Regions from separate parts of the Dactylosporangium sp. NPDC049742 genome, predicted to be linked through region 2. Evidence: riboswitches for the same ligand, from Rfam matches in the RefSeq annotation. Region 2 holds a riboswitch; each other region holds the start of a gene.
The links. A riboswitch is a leader RNA that binds a small molecule or an ion and turns the genes downstream of it on or off. The one in region 2 is predicted to bind cobalamin.

Region 1: linked by a shared signal. The riboswitch ahead of AB0J72_RS25940 (ribonucleotide reductase N-terminal alpha domain-containing protein) and the one ahead of AB0J72_RS12770 (ribonucleoside-diphosphate reductase subunit alpha) in region 2 are both predicted to bind cobalamin.
Region 3: linked by a shared signal. The riboswitch ahead of AB0J72_RS14140 (VWA domain-containing protein) and the one ahead of AB0J72_RS12770 (ribonucleoside-diphosphate reductase subunit alpha) in region 2 are both predicted to bind cobalamin.

What each region holds. Positions count from the first base shown of each region.
Region 1 covers NZ_JBFANF010000022.1:83,830-89,792, reverse strand. The annotation lists gene AB0J72_RS25955 (beta-galactosidase) at 10-1,965, shown strand; gene AB0J72_RS25950 (DeoR family transcriptional regulator) at 1,967-2,548, shown strand; partial or broken gene AB0J72_RS25945 (hypothetical protein) at 3,254-3,559, shown strand; cobalamin riboswitch at 3,559-3,738, shown strand; partial or broken gene AB0J72_RS25940 (ribonucleotide reductase N-terminal alpha domain-containing protein) at 3,889-5,262, shown strand; partial or broken gene AB0J72_RS25935 (ribonucleotide-diphosphate reductase subunit beta) at 5,265-5,948, shown strand.
Region 2 covers NZ_JBFANF010000007.1:255,418-261,380, reverse strand. The annotation lists gene AB0J72_RS12775 (ribonucleotide-diphosphate reductase subunit beta) at 103-1,098, opposite strand; gene AB0J72_RS12770 (ribonucleoside-diphosphate reductase subunit alpha) at 1,140-3,443, opposite strand; cobalamin riboswitch at 3,618-3,835, opposite strand; gene AB0J72_RS12765 (beta-L-arabinofuranosidase domain-containing protein) at 4,110-5,963, shown strand, end outside.
Region 3 covers NZ_JBFANF010000009.1:23,184-29,146, forward strand. The annotation lists gene AB0J72_RS14130 (cobyrinate a,c-diamide synthase) at 1-837, opposite strand, end outside; gene cobO (cob(I)yrinic acid a,c-diamide adenosyltransferase) at 831-1,433, opposite strand; gene AB0J72_RS14140 (VWA domain-containing protein) at 1,436-3,505, opposite strand; cobalamin riboswitch at 3,544-3,737, opposite strand; gene AB0J72_RS14145 (hypothetical protein) at 3,800-4,636, shown strand; gene AB0J72_RS14150 (hypothetical protein) at 4,711-5,496, shown strand; gene AB0J72_RS14155 (hypothetical protein) at 5,510-5,890, shown strand; gene AB0J72_RS14160 (copper resistance protein CopC) at 5,915-5,963, opposite strand, start outside.

The DNA of each region.
Region 1 (5,963 bases), on a different contig from region 2:
AGTCGCAAGATGGACCAGCTTCAACCGTCGCCGTGGTTTCCCCGCGGTCTCGATGCCATCGCCTACGGCGGCGACTACGCCCCGGAGCAGTGGCCTGAGGAGGTCTGGGCCGAGGACGTCCGGCTGATGCGGCAAGCCGGTGTCAACCTGGTCAGCGTCGGCATCTTCAGCTGGGCGATGCTCGAGCCCACCGAGGGGCAGTACACCTTCGAGTGGCTCGACAGAGTTCTGGAGCTCCTACATGCCAACGGGATCCGCGCGGACCTCGCCACGCCGACCGCGGCTCCGCCGCCGTGGCTGACCTACCGCTACCCCGACGCGCGGCTCATCGACCGCGAAGGCCACGTCCTCGGACAGGGCGGCCGGCAGAGCTTCTGTCCCAGCTCGGCTGAGTACGCGCGGGCCGCCGCCACGATCACCGAGCAGCTGGGCCGCCGCTACGGCGAGCATCCGGCGGTCGCGCTGTGGCACGTCCACAACGAGTACGCGGGCGTGAACCCGCACTGCTACTGCCCAGGCTGCGCCGAGGCGTTCCGCGGCTGGCTGCAGGACCGCCACGGCGACCTGCCGACGCTCAACGCCGCATGGGGCACGACGTTCTGGAGCCAGCGCTACAGCGACTGGGCCGAGATCGAGCCGCCACACGCAGCGCCGACACCGGTGAACCCGGCGCAGCAGCTGGACTTCTTCCGGTTCTGCTCCGACGTCCATCTGGAGAACTTCCGGCGGGAGCGCGACATCCTGCGCGGCCTGTCGCCCGAGGTACCGGTCACCACCAACTTCATGATCGCCAACTGCAAGTGGGTCGACTACTGGAAGTGGGCCGGCGAGGTCGACGTCGTCGCCAATGACCACTACCTGCAGGCCGAACGCGACGATCCGCACATCGAACTGGCCATGTGCGCGGACCTGACGCGCAGCCTCGCCGGCGGAGCGCCGTGGATGCTGATGGAGCACTCCACGAGCGCCGTGAACTGGCAGCCCCGCAACATCGCCAAGCGGCGCGGCGAGCTGGCCCGCAACAGCCTGGCCCACCTGGCCCGCGGCGCCGACGCGGTGCTGTTCTTCCAGTGGCGGGCCTCGCGGTTCGGGGCGGAGAAGTTCCACTCGGCGATGCTGCCGCACGGCGGGACCAGCACCCGGATCTGGCGCGAGGTCACCGAGCTCGGCGGACGCCTCGCCGGGCTGGACCGGCTGCGCGGCACCCGGGTCAAGGCCGACGTGGCGATCGTGTGGGACTGGGAGTCGTGGTGGGCGCTCGAGTTGGAATGGCGCCCATCCGTGGACCTGGCATACCGCGAGCGGATCGAGGCGTACTACACGGCGCTGTGGAAGGCCCACCTCACCGTCGACTTCGTCCACCCAGAGGCGGCCCTGAGCAGGTACCCGCTGGTCGTCGTACCATCGCTGTACCTGACGACGGCCGCGGCGGCGAAGAACCTCGACGCATACGTCACCGGCGGGGGAACGCTGCTCGTGTCGTACTTCTCCGGCATCGTCGACGCGAACGACACCGTGCACGGGGATGCGCATCCGGGGGCGCTCCGCGACCTGCTCGGCGTGACCGTCGAGGAGTTCCTGCCGCTGCGACAGGGCCGGCACATCGAGCTCTCGGACGGCACGGCCGCCGATGTGTGGGCCGAGGACCTCGTCGTCGACACCGCGGAGGTCGTGCTGACCTACACGGACGGACCGGCGGCCGGAGGTCCGGCCGTCACCCGCAAAGCGCACGGTGGCGGCACGGCCTGGTACGTCTCGACCCGCCCGGACGCGGCCGGCCTCGAGCGACTGCTGGCCCGGATCCTGCCTCAGGCAGGGCTCCCGGTCCGCCACGACGTGCCCGAAACGGTCGAGGTCGTGCGGCGCCCGCCGTTCGTCATCGCGATCAACCATGGCGAGCACGCCGCTGAAGTCGGCGGCCGCGTTGTCGAGGCCGGTGCGGTAACGGTGATCGAGGAGGCCTGACGTGCTCATCGAGACGCGTCGCGCCGGGATCGTCGCGGCGACCCGCGAACTCGGCGGCATCGGCCTGCACGAGCTGAGCGAGCGCTTCGACGTGTCGATCCCGACGATCCGCCGGGACCTGGAGGTGCTCGCGGATCGCGGGCTGTTGCACCGGGTCCGCGGCGGAGCCATGCCGATCGGCGAGGAGCAGCCGGCACGGCCAGCGCATCGGCCGGCCCCGGACGAGGTCCAGGAGGCGCTGGGCCTCGTCCAGCCGGGCATGGCGGTCGGGATCTCGGGCGGCCCCAAGGCAGTGCGGCTGACGGAACTGCTCGACGACGTCGCCGGCCTGACCGTGGTGACGCCGATGCCGATCGTCGCGGCCGCCGTGCGCAACGAGCGCACAACGGTCCTGCTGATCGGCGGAATCCGTACCCCCGGCGGCAGTCACGCCGGGCCCCAGACCGAACGGACGCTGCAGGCGCTGAATCTCGACATCGCGATCGTCCAGGTGCTGAGCCACCCGGCCCATGACACCCTCGCCGCCGCGACCGACCGGGCCTTGCTGGAGCGCGCCGCCCAGCGCGTGCTCCTGCAGCCCTGACCGCGCCGAACCTGTGCCCGTTCGGGGTTCAGGATGTTGGGCTTGCTGAGCGCCGAGGCATCGACCGAGGTCATGTCACAGCCGCCCGACTTGGCGTTGTACAGGACATGGTCGGCCGCAATCAGGGGGTCACCGCCCAACTGTGCCACTGGGCATACGCGGTTCGCTCGTCGAACCACCGGCCCTGAGCCGAGGCGCCGAGGCAGGCCAAATGAACCAGCTCACCGACCACTTCGACGCCTGGCGACGCCATAACATCGCGGGCGTCCTGGCGACACTGACCGACGACTGCGTGATCATCGAGTGTTACGGGCCGACCTACCGCGGCCGACACCGCGTCGAGCAATGCCAACAGCACCGGCCTCGCCGCGCAGGCGCTGCGCGTCGCCGGGCGGCCGGTCGCATGGCTCAAGGCCCGCGGATTCCTGCTCGGCCTGCAGGTGCGCTGCTCCGGCCCGGCCGCCGACCGCGGCGCGATCGCCTACACGACGACCGGGTTCGACCCGGCCACCGCGATCCGCCCGACCGCGCAGGCCGTGCCTGGGTCTGACCGGCGCCAGCTTCGCCACCCTCACCGCCGCCGGCTCGCAGGCCGCGGCGCCAACCCTGGCGTGTGCCGCGTGAACCGGGCCATGGCGCAGGGCATAAACCGTGTCGCGGAGGTGGCTCGCCGGGCTCTGCGCGGCGTTCGCCGTCACCGGCGCGCTGGTCCTTGCCGACCCGGCACCGCAGGCGGCGCACGCCGCCGCGTGCGCGCCGGGCACCGGGGTCACCGTCGTCGTGGACTTCACCACGTTCGGCGGCGGCGTCCAGAAGGGCTGCCGGCTCGGCGACCCGCCGAATGACCTTGCCGCGTTGAGCGGCGCCGGGTTCACCGTCACCGGCACCCAGCGCTGGGGCCTCGCCTTCATCTGCCGGATCAACGGCAAGCCCACCGCCGCCACGGAGCCGTGCGTCAACACCCCGCCGGCGTCGGCGTACTGGTCCTACTGGCACGCAGTGCCCGGCGGTGGTTCGGCCGCGCTTCGGTGCGGTCGTGGCAACAGGGAACCCGGTGTGAGTCCGGGACTGCCCCGCAGCGGTGAGTGGGAACGAACGCTGTCATTGAGCACTGGACCTTCCGGGGTCTGGGAAGCGACGGCCAGTAGGTGACCGGAGACGGTCGCGCCCGCGAGTCCGAAGACCTGCCAGCGCACCGCGCGCCGAGGGCGGCGTGCGGTGGTCGGATGCCGCGTGGGACGGCTGACGCCATCGCCAGGTGCTCCTCGCGTGCGCCTTTCTGTGGCGGGCTTCCCCCTGCGTCCATCCGGTGGTGATGAGCAGGCGACGAGGGGGAGCACATGACGGTGACGCAGGACCAGGCGACGGCCGGGAAGGCGCCGGAGCAGCGCCGGCACGCGATGCAGGTCCGCAAGCGCAACGGCGACCTGGAGCCGGTCGACGTCAACAAGATCGTGAAGGCGGTCGAGCGGTGGGTCGCCGACCTCGACGAGGTCGACCCGCTGCGGGTGGCGACGAAGACGATCAGCGGTCTGTACGACGGGGCGACGACGGCGGAGCTGGACAAGCTGTCGATCCAGACGGCGGCGGAGCTGATCGGTGAGGAGCCGCAGTACTCGCGGCTCGCGGCGCGGCTGCTCGCGGCGTACGTCGACAAGGAGGTCCGCGGGCAGGGCGTCGCCAGCTTCAGCCAGGCGATCCGGCACGCGCACCAGCAGGGCCTCATCAGCGACGACACCGCGGCGTTCGTGGCGCGGAACGCCCGCAAGCTCGACGATGCCGTCGAGGTCGACGGTGATCTGCGCTTCGAGTACTTCGGCCTGCGGACCGTCGCCGACCGGTACCTGCTGCGCCACCCTCTGTCCCGGCTGGTCGTGGAGACCCCGCAGTACTGGCTGCTGCGCGTCGCGTGCGGGCTGTCGCAGACGCCGGGTGAGGCGATCGGCTTCTACCGGCTCATGTCGTCGCTCGCGTATCTGCCGAGCTCGCCGACGCTGTTCAACTCCGGCACCGCGCACACCCAGATGTCGTCGTGTTTCCTGGTCGACTCGCCCCGCGACGAGCTCGACTCGATCTACTACTACCCGTCGCAGCAGGCCGCCGCGTCCAACCCACGCTGGCGGCCGGTCGGGCTCGGCCTCATGGGACTGCAGGACGCGTTCTTCGCGCTGCGGCTGCCGTTCGACTCCCCCGCCGCCCGCGAGCTGTCGACGCGGGTGCAGGAGGAGATCTACCTCACCGCCCTGGAAGCGTCGGCGGACCTGGCGGAGCGGTTCGGGCCGCACCCCGCGTACGCCGAGACCCGTGCCGCCGGCGGCGAGCTACACCCGGACCTGTGGGGCGCACCCACCGACGGTGAGCGCTGGGCCCTGCTCCGTGAGAAGGTCGCGGCGAGTGGGTTGCGCAACTCGCTGCTGATCGCGATCGCGCCGACCGCGACGATCGCGTCCATCGCCGGGTGTTACGAGTGCATCGAGCCGCAGGTGTCCAACCTGTTCAAACGCGAGACCATGTCGGGTGAGTTCCTGCAGCTCAACACGTACCTGGTGCGGGAGCTCAAGGCCCGCGGGCTGTGGACCGCGGCGATCCGCGAGCAGATCAAGCGCGCCGAGGGCTCGGTGCAGGACGTCGCCGACCTGCCCGATGACGTGCGCGAGCTGTACCGCACCGCCTGGGAGCTGCCGCAGCGGGCCCTCATCGACCTGGCCGCCGCCCCTACCTGAACCTCCTGGACACGTACGTCACCGACGACGCCGAACGGACCGCGGCGTTCGCCGCCGTGGAGAACATCCCGTCGATCGCGCGGAAGGCCGAGTTCTGCTTCCGCTGGATCGACTCCCTCGGCGACCTGCACGAGCTGAAGACCCGCGACGACCGGCGCGCGTTCCTGCTCAACCTCATCTGCTTCGCCGCCTGCATCGAAGGGTTGTTCTTCTACGGCGCCTTCGCCTACGTGTACCACCTGCGCTCCCGCGGCCTGCTGCACGGCCTCGCCTCGGGCACCAACTGGGTCTTCCGCGACGAGTCGATGCACATGGCCTTCGCGTTCGACGTCGTCGACACGGTACGGGCGGAAGAACCCGACCTGTTCGACTCCCAGCTGGAGGCGCAGGTCCGCGAGATGCTCGCCGAAGCGGTCGAGTGCGAGGTGCAGTTCGCCGCCGACCTCCTGGAACAGGGCGTCTCCGGGATGTCCCTCGCGGACATGCGCGAGTACCTGCAACACGTCGCCGACCGGCGGCTCGCCACCCTCGGTATCGCGCCGCTGTACGGCAGCCGCAACCCGTTCGCGTTCATGGAGCTCCAGGACGTCCAGGAGCTGTCGAACTTCTTCGAACGCCGGGTGTCGGCGTACCAGGTCGGCGTGACGGGCACGGTCAGCTTCGACGACGACTTCTGAGTGGCGGTGTGCTGC
Region 2 (5,963 bases):
CCGAAACTTCTGCCCACCCAGCTCGGCCAGGCCCCCGGACGGCGGGCCGGTGCCGCCACCGGGCACGGGCCCGGTGGACGGCCACGACGCCGGCGCGGGTGCTCAGAAGTCGTCGTCGAAGGAGACGCTGCCGGTGACGCCGACCTGGTACGCCGAGACCCGCCGTTCGAAGAAGTTCGACAGCTCCTGGACGTCCTGGAGCTCCATGAACGCGAACGGGTTGCGGCTGCCGTAGAGCGGCTCGACGCCCAGCAGCGCCAGCCTGCGGTCGGCGACGTGCTGCAGGTACTCGCGCATGTCGGTCAGGGACAGGCCGGAGATGCCCTGCTCGAGCAGGTCGGCGGCGAACTGGACCTCGCACTCGACGGCCTCGGCGACCATGGCCCGGATCTGCCCGGCCATCTCGTCGTCGAACAGGTCCGGTTCCTCGGACCGGACGGTGTCGACGACGTCGAACGCGAAGGCCATGTGCATCGACTCGTCGCGGAAGACCCAGTTGGTGCCCGAGGCGAGGCCGTGCAGCAGCCCGCGGGAGCGCAGGTGGTACACGTAGGCGAAGGCGCCGTAGAAGAACAACCCTTCGATGCAGGCGGCGAAGCAGATGAGGTTGAGCAGGAACGCCCGCCGGTCGTCGCGGGTCTTCAGCTCGTGCAGGTCGCCGAGGGAGTCGATCCAGCGGAAGCAGAACTCGGCCTTCCGCGCGATCGACGGGATGTTCTCCACGGCGGCGAACGCCGCGGTCCGTTCGGCGTCGTCGGTGACGTAGGTGTCCAGGAGGTTCAGGTAGAACTGGACGTGGACGGCCTCCTCGAACAGCTGCCGGGACAGGTAGAGGCGCCCTTCCGGGCTGTTGATGTGCTGGTACAGGTTGAGGACCAGGTTGTTGGCGACGATCGTGTCGCCGGTGGCGAAGAACGCGACCAGCCGGGACACGAGGTGCCGCTCGGCGGGGGAGAGCTTGGACAGGTCGGCGAGGTCGCTGTGCAGGTCGACCTCCTCGACGGTCCAGGTGTTCTTGATGGCGTCCTTGAACCGGTCGAAGAACTGCGGGTACCGCATCGGCCGCAGTGTGAGGTCCATGCCGGGGTCGAGCAGCATCGGCCGGATGTCGGCGCCGAGACGGGGTTCGGGGATGGTGGTCACTGGCAGGCCTCGCACGACTCGGGGTTTTCCAGGGAGCAGGCGACGGCCTCGGCGGGCGGCGCGACGAGGGAGACAGTGGCCTGCTGGATCCGGGTCGCCGGCCGGGACCGCAGGTAGTAGGTGGTCTTCAGCCCGCTCTTCCAGGCGTGCAGGTACATCGAGGACAGCTTGCCGATCGTCGGTGCGGCCAGGAACAGGTTCAGCGACTGGGACTGGTCGATGTACGGCGCGCGGGCCGCGGCGAGGTCGATGAGGGCCCGCTGGGGCAGCTCCCACGCGGTGCGGAACAGCGAGCGCACGTCCTCGGGCAGGCCGTCGACCGCCTGCACGGACCCTTCGGCCCGCTTGATCTGCTCGCGGACCGCGGCCGTCCACAACCCGCGGGCCTTGAGCTCCCGGACCAGGTAGGTGTTGACCTGCAGGAACTCGCCGGACATGGTTTCGCGTTTGAACAGGTTGGACACCTGCGGCTCGATGCACTCGTAGCAGCCGGCGATCGAGGCGATCGTCGCCGTCGGCGCGATCGCGACGAGCAGCGAGTTGCGCAGTCCGTGCGCCGCGATCCGGGCCCGCAGCGCCGCCCACCGCCCGGGCTGTGCGGGGGTGGCGCCCCACAGGTCCGGGTGCAGCTCGCCGCGCGCCGCGCGGGTCTCGGCGAACGCCGGGTGCGGGCCGGACCGCTCCGCCAGCTCGGCGGACGTCTCGGCGGCGGTCAGGAGGATCTCCTCCTGGACCCGGGTGGACAGGTCCCGCGCCGCCTCCGAGTCGAACGGCAGCCGGAGCGTGAAGAACGCGTCCTGCAGGCCCATCAGGCCGAGGCCGACCGGCCGCCAGCGCGGGTTCGACGCGGCGGCCTGCGCCGCCGGGTAGTAGTTGATGTCGATGACCCGGTCGAGGAACACGACGGCGGTTCGGACGGTGTCGCGCAGCCGCTGCCAGTCGACGCCGTCGGCGGTGACGTGCGCGCCGAGGTTGATCGAGCCGAGGTTGCACACGGCGGTCTCGTCGTCGCTGTTGACCTCGAGGATCTCGGTGCACAGGTTCGACAGGTGGATGGTGTTGCCGGGCGAACCGGTCTGGTTCGACAGCGCGTTGGAGCGGTCCTTGAACGTCATCCACCCGTTGCCGGTCTGGGCGAGGGTGCGCATCATCCGGGCGTACAGGTCACGGGCCTTGACCGTCCTGACCGCCCGCTGCTCGGCGGCGCGGTAGGCGTCGTCGAACGCCGCGCCGTGCAGGTCGGGCAGCTCCGGCGCGTCGGACGGGTCGATGAGCGACCAGTCGGCGTCGGCCTCGACCCGGCGCATGAACTCGTCCGGGATCCAGTTGGCCAGGTTCAGGTTGTGCGTGCGCCGGGACTCCTCGCCGGTGTTGTCCCGCAGCTCCAGGAACTCCTCGATGTCCGGGTGCCACGGCTCCAGGTACACGCACGCGGCGCCCTTGCGCCGGCCGCCCTGGTTCACCGCCGCGACCCCGGCGTCGAGGGTCTTCAGGAAGGGCACGATCCCGTTGGACCTGCCGTTGGTGCCGCGGATGAGCGCGCCCCGGCCGCGGACCCGCGTCCAGGAGATGCCGATGCCGCCGGAGAACTTCGACAGCTTCGCGACCTGGTGGTAGCGCTCGTAGATCGAGTCGAGCTCGTCGCGGGGCGAGTCGACCAGGAAGCAGGAGGACATCTGGGTGTGCCGGGTGCCGGAGTTGAACAGCGTCGGCGAGCTCGGCAGGTACGCCAGGGACGACATGAGCCGGTAGAAGCCGACGGCCTCGGACGGCGTCCGCGACAGCCCGCAGGCCACGCGCAGCAGCCAGTACTGCGGCGTCTCCACGACGAGGCGGCTGGTCGGGTGGCGCAGCAGGTACCGGTCGGCGACCGTCCGCAGCCCGAAGTACTCGAACCGCAGGTCACCGTCCGGGTCGACGGCGTCGTCGAGCTCGCGGGCGTGGCGGGCCACGAACGCCGCCGTCTCGTCGCCGATCAGCCCCAGGCCGTGGGCGTGGCGGATCGACTGGCTGAAGCCGGCCACGCCCTGCCCGCGGACCTCCTTGCCGACGTACGCGGCGAGCAGCCGCGCCGCGAGCCTCGAATACTGCGGTTCCTCGCCGATGAGCTCGGCGGCGGTCTGGATCGACAGCTTGTCCAGCTCCGCGGTGGTGGCGCCGTCGTACAGGCCGCTGATCGTCCTGGTCGCCACCCGCAGCGGGTCGACCTCGTCGAGGCCGCCGACCCACCGTTCGACCGCCTTGACGATCTTGCCGACGTCGACCGGCTCCAGGTCGCCGTCGCGGTTGCGGACCCGCATCGCATGCCGGCGTGGCTCCGCCGTCGTGACCGTCACTGGCTCTCTCCTCGCGAGCTCGTTCCAGTGGATCCGAGGTCGCGGGGACGCCGAACGGCGCGCACGGCGGGTCGCCCGGCCGTGAACCGTTCATGGTGGCGTCGGCCGTCCCGCGCGGCCTCGAAGCCGCCACGCACAGGGTGTGCGTGGCGCGCTGGCAGGTCTTCGGACTCGCGGGCGTGACCACGGATGGTCGCCTACTGGCCGTCACTTCCCAGGCCGGATGGCCCAGTGTGCTCGACGGCGGTCGTTCCCACTCACCGCTGCGGGGCAGTCCCGGACTCGCACCGGGTTCCCTCTTGCCTCGACCCGGCCCCGCTGGGGGACCGGCTCGAACCAGCTGCGTCGAGCACCATATCTAGGGTCGCCGGGAATTGCACACACCACATGTCGGTGCGGCGTGTTGTGATCTTCACATTCCGCGGGCGGCCGTCCCGTGACAGCCGTGCCGACGTGTCGCGGGACCGGCCCGAGCCCTTGAAGGTTGCCGATTCCTCTGGCAGTCTCGTCATGCCGCCGCGATGTTAGCGCTCACTTCACTCGTCACCCCCGTAGTGCGGGCGCGTCGCGCAGGCATGTTAACGCTCACAGAGCCACCGCCGCCGTCACGGTTCGAAAGGATCACACCCCATGCCCCACCCCAGCGTCAGCCGCCGCCGGCTGCTGCAGACCACCGGCGCCGTCGCCGCCGCCTCGGCGGCCGCGCCCCTGCTCGGCGCCCCGACCGCCGCGGGCGCCGCCCTCGCCCCGGCACGCGCCGACATCGGCGTCTCGGCCTACGCGTTCGACCTCGGGCAGGTGCGGCTGAGCACCGGCCGCTTCCTGGACAACCAGAACCGGACCCTGGCCTACCTGCGCTTCGTCGACGTCAACCGGCTCGTCTACAACTTCCGGGCCAACCACCGGCTGTCCACCGCCGGCGCCGCCGCGACCGGCGGCTGGGACGCGCCGAACTTCCCGTTCCGCACCCACATGCAGGGCCACCTGCTGACCGCCTGGGCCCAGGCCTACGCCGTGCTCGGCGACACCACCTGCCGCGACAAGGCCAACGCCATGGTCGCCGCGATGGCCGCCTGCCAGGCCAACAACGCCGCCGCCGGCTTCAACACCGGCTACCTGTCCGGCTTCCCGGAGTCCGACTTCACCGCCCTGGAAGCCGGCAACCTGAGCAACGGCAACGTTCCCTGGTACTGCATCCACAAGACCCTCGCCGGCCTGCTCGACGTGTGGCGCCTGATCGGCTCGACCCAGGCCCGGGACGTGCTGCTCGCCCTCGCCGGCTGGGTCGACTGGCGCACGGGCCGGTTGTCCGCCTCGCAGATGCAGACCACGCTGGGCGTCGAGTTCGGCGGCATGAACGCGGTCCTCGCCGACCTGTACCAGCAGACCGGCGACGCGCGCTGGCTCACCGCCGCGCAACGCTTCGACCACAACGCCGTCTTCAACCCCCTGGCCTCGAACACCGACGCGCTCAACGGGCTGCACGCCAACACCCAGGTGCCGAAGTGGATCGGCGCCGCCCGCGAGTACAAGGCGACCGGCACCACCCGCTACCGGGACATCGCCGTCAACGCCTGGAACATCGCGGTCAACGCCCACACGTACGTCATCGGCGGCAACAGCCAGGCCGAACACTTCCGCGGCCCGAACGCGATCGCGGGCTTCCTCACCAACGACACGGCCGAGCAGTGCAACACGTACAACATGCTGAAACTGACGAAGGAGCTCTGGCTGCTGGACCCGAACAACGCCGGCTACTTCGACTTCTACGAGCGGGCGCTGCTCAACCACCTCATCGGCGCCCAGAACCCCGCCGACAGCCACGGCCACGTCACCTACTTCACCCCGCTGCGGGCCGGCGGCCGGCGCGGCGTCGGCCCGGCGTGGGGCGGCGGCACGTGGAGCACCGACTACGACAGCTTCTGGTGCTGCCAGGGCACCGGCGTCGAGACGAACACGAAGCTGATGGAGTCCATCTACTTCTACAACGGCACCACGCTGACGGTGAACCTGTTCGCGCCGTCGGTGCTCACCTGGAGCCAGCGCGGGATCACGGTCACGCAGACGACCAGCTACCCGGTCAGCGACACAACCACGCTGCAGGTCACCGGCAGCGTCGGCGGGTCGTGGACGATGCGGATCCGCATCCCCTCGTGGACGTCCGGCGCCACCGTCAGCGTCAACGGCACCGTGCAGAACATCGCCACGGCCCCCGGCACCTACGCGGCGCTGACCCGGTCATGGACCTCCGGCGACACCGTCACCGTCCGCCTGCCGATGGCCGTGGCGGTCCGCCCCGCCAACGACAACGCCAACGTCGTCGCCGTCACCTACGGCCCGGTCGTGCTCGCCGGCAACTACGGCAACACCACGCTGTCCGCGCTGCCGGCGCTGAACACCTCGTCGATCACGCGGACCAGCACGAGCTCGCTCGCGTTCACCGCGACCGCGAACGGCACCAACGTCGGCCTCGGCGCCTTCCAG
Region 3 (5,963 bases), on a different contig from region 2:
GATGGACACCTCGGCGCCGGCGGCGGTGAGCAGCTCGACCGTCTCGGCGTAGCTGAAGGAGAACGCGGGCCCGCCGGCGACCGCGACCACGGGCCGTCCGGCGACGGGCTCACCCACCGACGGCGTCCAGGGCGCAGCGGCGAACGGGGGCGCCGAGCGGGCGACGGCGAGGACCGCGTCCAGGTCCACACCGGAGGCGACCACGGCGGCGAGGGCCCGCACGGACTCGAGGGCCTCGGCGTGGCGTTCGACGACGGGGACGAGGCCGAGGTGCCGGGACGGGGCGGCGACCGCGTCGTGGCGGCGCAGCACCCCGAGGACGGGCGTGCCGACCTCGGCGCACGCGTCGCGGAGGATCTGCTCGTGCCGGTCGGAGCCGACCCGGTTGAGCACCACCCCGGCGATGCGCACGCCGGACCCGAACGACCGGAAGCCGTGCACGACGGCGGCGATCGACCGGGCCTGTGCGGTCGCGTCGACCACGAGGACGACGGGCGCGTCGAGCAGCTTCGCGACGTGCGCGGTGGAGCCGAGCTCGCCCGCGCCGGTGCGCCCGTCGAACAGGCCCATGACCCCCTCGACGACCGCGACGTCGGCGCCGGCGGAGCCGTGCGCGAACAGCGGGCCGATCCGCTCCTCGCCGACGAGGACCGGGTCGAGGTTGCGGCCGGGGCGGCCGGCGGCGAGCGCGTGGTAGCCGGGGTCGATGTAGTCCGGGCCGACCTTGAACGGCGCCACGCGCAGGCCACGGGCCGCGAACGCGGCGAGGAGCCCGGTCGCCACGGTCGTCTTGCCGTGGCCGGAGGCCGGCGCCGCGACGACGATGCGGGCTACCACTCGATGCCCTGCTGGCCTTTACGCCCCGCGTCCATGGGGTGCTTGACCTTCGTCATGTCGGTGACGAGGTCGGCGATCGCGACGAGGTCGGGGTGCGCGTCCCGGCCGGTGATGACGACGTGCTGGTTGCCGGGCCGGTCCCGCAGGGTGTCGACGACGTCGGCGACGTCGACCCAGCCCCACTTCATCGGGTACGTGAACTCGTCGAGCACGTAGAACCGGTGCGCCTCCGCGGCCAGGTCGCGCTTGATCTGCTCCCAGCCTTCGGCGGCCTCGGCGGCGTGGTCGCGTTCGGTGCCGGGGCGCTGGATCCAGGACCAGCCCTCGCCCATCTTCTGCCACACGACGGGGCCGCCCTTGCCGGTCTCACCGAGGGCCTTGAGGGCGGTCTCCTCGCCGACGCGCCACTTGGGGCTCTTCACGAACTGGTAGACGGCGATCGGCCAGCCGGCGCTCCAGGCGCGCAGCGCCATCCCGAACGCGGCCGTCGACTTGCCCTTGCCCTGTCCGGTGTGGACGGCCAGGATGTGCTGCCGGCGGCGCTGGCGGGTGGTGAGCCCGTCGTCCGGCACGCTCTCGACCTTGCCCTGCGGCATGTTCAGCTCCCCGTGCGGATCGTGGCGGTGGACAGTGCCGACAGCGGCAGGCAGTCGGCGGACAGGGCCCGGGCGAGGCGGCCGGCGAGGCCGAGCCGCACGGGGCCGGACTCGCAGTCGACGACGACCGCGGGGATGCCGGCGAGCGCGGGCGCGACGGTCATCGGGTCGGGGCCGCTGGTCGCGCGGCCGTCGGTGACGACGACGAGCAGCGGGCGGCGGCGGGCGTCGCGGCGCTTCTCGCCGTGCAGCGTGCGGGCGGCCTGGCGCAGTCCCGCCGCGAGGGGGGTCCGGCCGCCGGTGCGCAGCTCGGCGAGGCGCAGCACGCCGACCTCGTGGCTGGCGGTCGGCTCGAGGACCGTGGTGGCCTCCGCGCCGCGGAAGGTGATCATGCCGACCTTGTCCCGGCGCTGGTACGCGTCGCGCAGCAGCGACAGCACGGCCGTCTTCACGACGGTCATCCGCTGCCGGGCCGCCATCGACCCGGACGCGTCGACGACGAACAGCACAAGGTTGGCCTCCCGGCCCACCTTGACCGCCTCGCGCAGGTCGCGGGCGTGGACGCGGCGGGACCCGCGCAGCGCGGCGGCGCGCACGGTGTCGGGCAGGTGCAGGCTGACGAGCTTGCCGCTGGGCTGCCGGGACCGCACGACGCGGCCGTGCCGGCCGTGCGCGGGTGAGCGCCGGCCGGCGTGGGAGCCCTGCTGCCGGTTGGCCCTCCCACCGATCTTCAAGAGCCGCGTCTTGTACGGGGCCTGCGCGAACGCGAGGTCCCCGGCCGGGCCCGTGGCGGGGCCGGCATCCCCGTCGACGCCCGACGTATCGACCGACGTTTGTTCGGGGGTCGGGCGGCCACCCGGCTCGCCGGCCGGACCCGGCGAACCGGAAATGTCGGATGAGTCGGTAGAAGCGCTCGGCGGGGGCGGGCCACTGCCGTCAGCGCCGCCGTCGTCAGGTCCGCCGCCGTCCGGGCCGCCACCATCGGGGCCGCCGCTGTCAGGGCCGCCGTCAGGGCCGTCGGTGTCGGAGCCGCCGTCGTCGGAAGCGTCGTCCGGGCCGCCGAGCTCCTGGTCGAGGATCTCCTCCAGGCGCTCCTGGTCCGCGCCCGGCGGGTCCAGGGGGTCGCGGCGGCGCCGGTGCGGCAGCGCGAGCCGGGCCGCGTCCCGCAGGTCGTCCTTCGTCACGACGGTCCGGCCGTGCCAGGCGGCGACGGCGACCGCCGTGCGGGCCACGACGATGTCGGCGCGCAGGCCGTCGACCCGGTACGCGATGCAGATCCGCGCGATCCGGTCCAGCTGCGCGTCCGGCAGCGTGACCCGGGGCAGGATCTGCCTGGCGGCGGCGATCCTGCCCGCCAGGGCCGCGTCCTGCTCGACGTAGCGGGCGGCGAACCCGGCGGGGTCGTTCTCGTACTGCAGCCGCCGCCGCACCACCTCGGCCCGCGGCTCGACCGTGGCGGGCGCGGCCACGCCGACGACCAGGCCGAACCGGTCGACGAGCTGCGGCCGCGGCTCGCCCTCCTCCGGGTTCATGGTGCCGACGAGCAGGAAGCGGGCGGCGTGCTTGACGGAGACCCCGTCGCGCTCGACGTGGGCGCGGCCCATCGCGGCGGCGTCGAGGAGCAGGTCGACGAGGTGGTCGGGCAGCAGGTTGACCTCGTCGACGTAGAGAACGCCCCGGTGTGCGGCGGCGAGCAGGCCGGGCTCGTAGGCCTTCACGCCCTCGCCGAGGGCCCGCTGCAGGTCGAGGGTGCCGACGACCCGGTCCTCGGTGGCGCCGACGGGCAGCTCGACCAGCGCGGAGCGGCGCCGGGCGGCGGGCGTGCCGGCGGTGTGCGGGCCGTCGGGGCACGAAGGGTCGGCGGCCAAGGGGTCGCAGGCGAAGCGGCAGCCGGCGACGACGTCGACCTCCGGCAGCAGCGCGGCGACGCCACGCACGACGGTCGACTTGGCGGTGCCCTTCTCACCCCGGACGAGCACCCCGCCGATCGCCGGGGACACGGCGGTGAGCAGCAGGGCCAGGCGCAGGTCGGGCAGGCCGACCACGGCCGAGAACGGATACGGCGACGTCACGGGCACATCCTCCTCGAGCGGGTCCGCGCCCGCTGGGTCATGGAGCACGAGCGGCTGGAGTCTCCTGACTCCCGGATCGCCGCCATCCCCCGACCTTCCGGCTTGCGGCCGTGGCCCTTGCGCTGGAGGGTGGCTCCCCGGTCACAGTGGCGGGACCGTCCCAGATTCGCACTGGGTTCCTCCCTATGACCGCTCGGGGTTCATCGTGTCCCACGGCTCCCAGTGACGTCAACGTGACCCAAATCCTTCGGGCCGGGCACGACCGGCCGAACAGATGACATGTGGAGGAGCGTCGTGCACGCCGTCCTGTGCGTCGTGCTGACCATGGGTCTGCTCATCGCGTCGGTACGGCCGCGCCTGCCACCCCTGGCGCCGGAGACGAGCGTGGCGCCGCCGGGCACCCGGGCCATGTGGCTGTGGGAGCGGGAGAAGCCGGAGGCCGTCGTCGACTGGGCGAAGGCACGCTCGGTGACGACCATCTTCGCGTACTACGACCCGCGCGCCGACGTGACGGAGCTGACCCGGTTGCGTGCGCTGTGCGACGACGCCGGGATCGTCCTCGACGCGCTCGGCGGCGAGCCGGCCTGGACGACCGACCACGCGACCGCGCTCGCCTGGGCGCGGGCCGCCGCGGCGTCCGGCCTGTTCCGGGGGCTGCACGTCGACGTCGAGCCCTACCTGCTGCCGGCCTGGGAGGAGCGGCAGGCGGCGCTCGTACCGCAGCTGCTGCGGCTGCTGGACCAGCTGGCGCTGATCGGCCCGCCGGTCGAGCTCGACGTGCCCTTCTGGCTGCCGACGGTCCAGGCCGGCGGGGAGAACCTGGCCGACGCCGTGCTCGCCCGGGTCGACGGCGTCACGGTGATGAGCTACCGCAACACCGCGACCGGCGGCAACTCGATGCTCGGCGTCGCCGACGACCTGCTGCGGCGGGCCGGGAAGGCGGCGAAACCGGCCCGGCTGGGCGCGGAGACGCAGGCGCTCGGTGACTGCGCGTACTGCACGTTCCACGGCGGCACGGACAGCGCCATGCGGGCCACGCTCAGCGACGTCGACCGGGCCGCGCAGCGCTACGCCGCGTTCGAGGGAATCGCGGTGCACCAGTACGACACCTGGATAGCGCTCACCGGCTAGCTCAACCGGCCGCCGGCCCGGCCGATCTGGAATTCGTCACAGGCAGCCATCATCAACAGAGAAGGACCTCTCCGATGCGCCGTTCAGCCTCGATCGCCCTAGCTTGCGCCGCCGGCGCGGCCGCCATCCTTCCCGCCGCGGCGCCGGCCAGCGCCGCGACCCCGGACCTGGGCCTGGTGGTGCCGCTGCTCGCGCCGATGCTGCCGGGGCAGTCGGGCTGGGTGGGCACCCTGTGGGGCGCCGCCGGCGACGTCTGCGACGTGCGGGTCACCGCATCGGGGCCGGGTCTCACCATCACGTACCCGTCGAACACGCAGAGCTACTCGTCACTGTCGAAGGGTGACTCGCTCGCGGCCGGGCGCGTGGACTACATCGCGTTCAACATCAGCGTCGCCACGAACAAGCTCGTGTCGCTGAACCCGGTGACGCTGAACTACTCGTACACCGAGAAGGCCGACGGCGCGACCACCTGCACCGGCACGAAGCGCACCGGATCGCAGGTCGCGACCCTGCCGGTCGTGTCGGTCACCGGGGACGCCGTCACCCAGAAGACGTCGACGGTGACGGTGCCGAAGAAGACCCCGGTCTGGTCGCAGCTGGTGTTCCAGGCGCGCAAGGGCGGCGTCGACGACCTGCGCATCACCGTCTCCGGCGGCCCGACCGGCCTGGTCGTGAGCTACCCGCAGGAGCGCGCGTACACCCAGCCCAACCAGGCCGCGGCGCTGGCCGTCGGCACCGACGACTTCGCCGCCGTGAAGTTCGACGCCACGAACGTGGCGGTGGGCACCTACAAGCTGACGGTCAAGCAGACGTACGGCGGCATCACCGACACCAACGACCTCACGCTGGTCGTCGTCTGAGGAGGACGCTGACATGATCCGCTCGCGTGTGCTGCTCACCATCGCCGCCCTCGCGGTCACCGCCGGCCTGGCGGGCTGCGGCGACGAGGGCTCGAAGACCCCGGCGAAGATCTCCGCACCGTCGGCGGCCGGACCGTCCGCCAGCGCGTCGTTGACACCCGAACGGATGGAGACGATCTTCCTGGACACGACCGCGGCGCACCTGTGCTCGGTCCAGTCGCGGGTCTACACGGACCCGGCGGCGATGGCCGCCGCGTACGCCAGCAAACCCCTGTACACGGGGCTGGCCGACGCGCAGGTCGAGCAGTACCAGCAGCGGGTCGTCGCCGACCCGGCCTTCGCCGAGCGGCTCACCGCGCAGATCCAGGCGACCTGCGGGACCACCACCGGCTGACCGGTGCCGTCGCGGCCGTCCTCCTCAGCGGAGGGCGGCCTTGCGGCGTTTCTTCTCCGGCTGCACCGGCGCG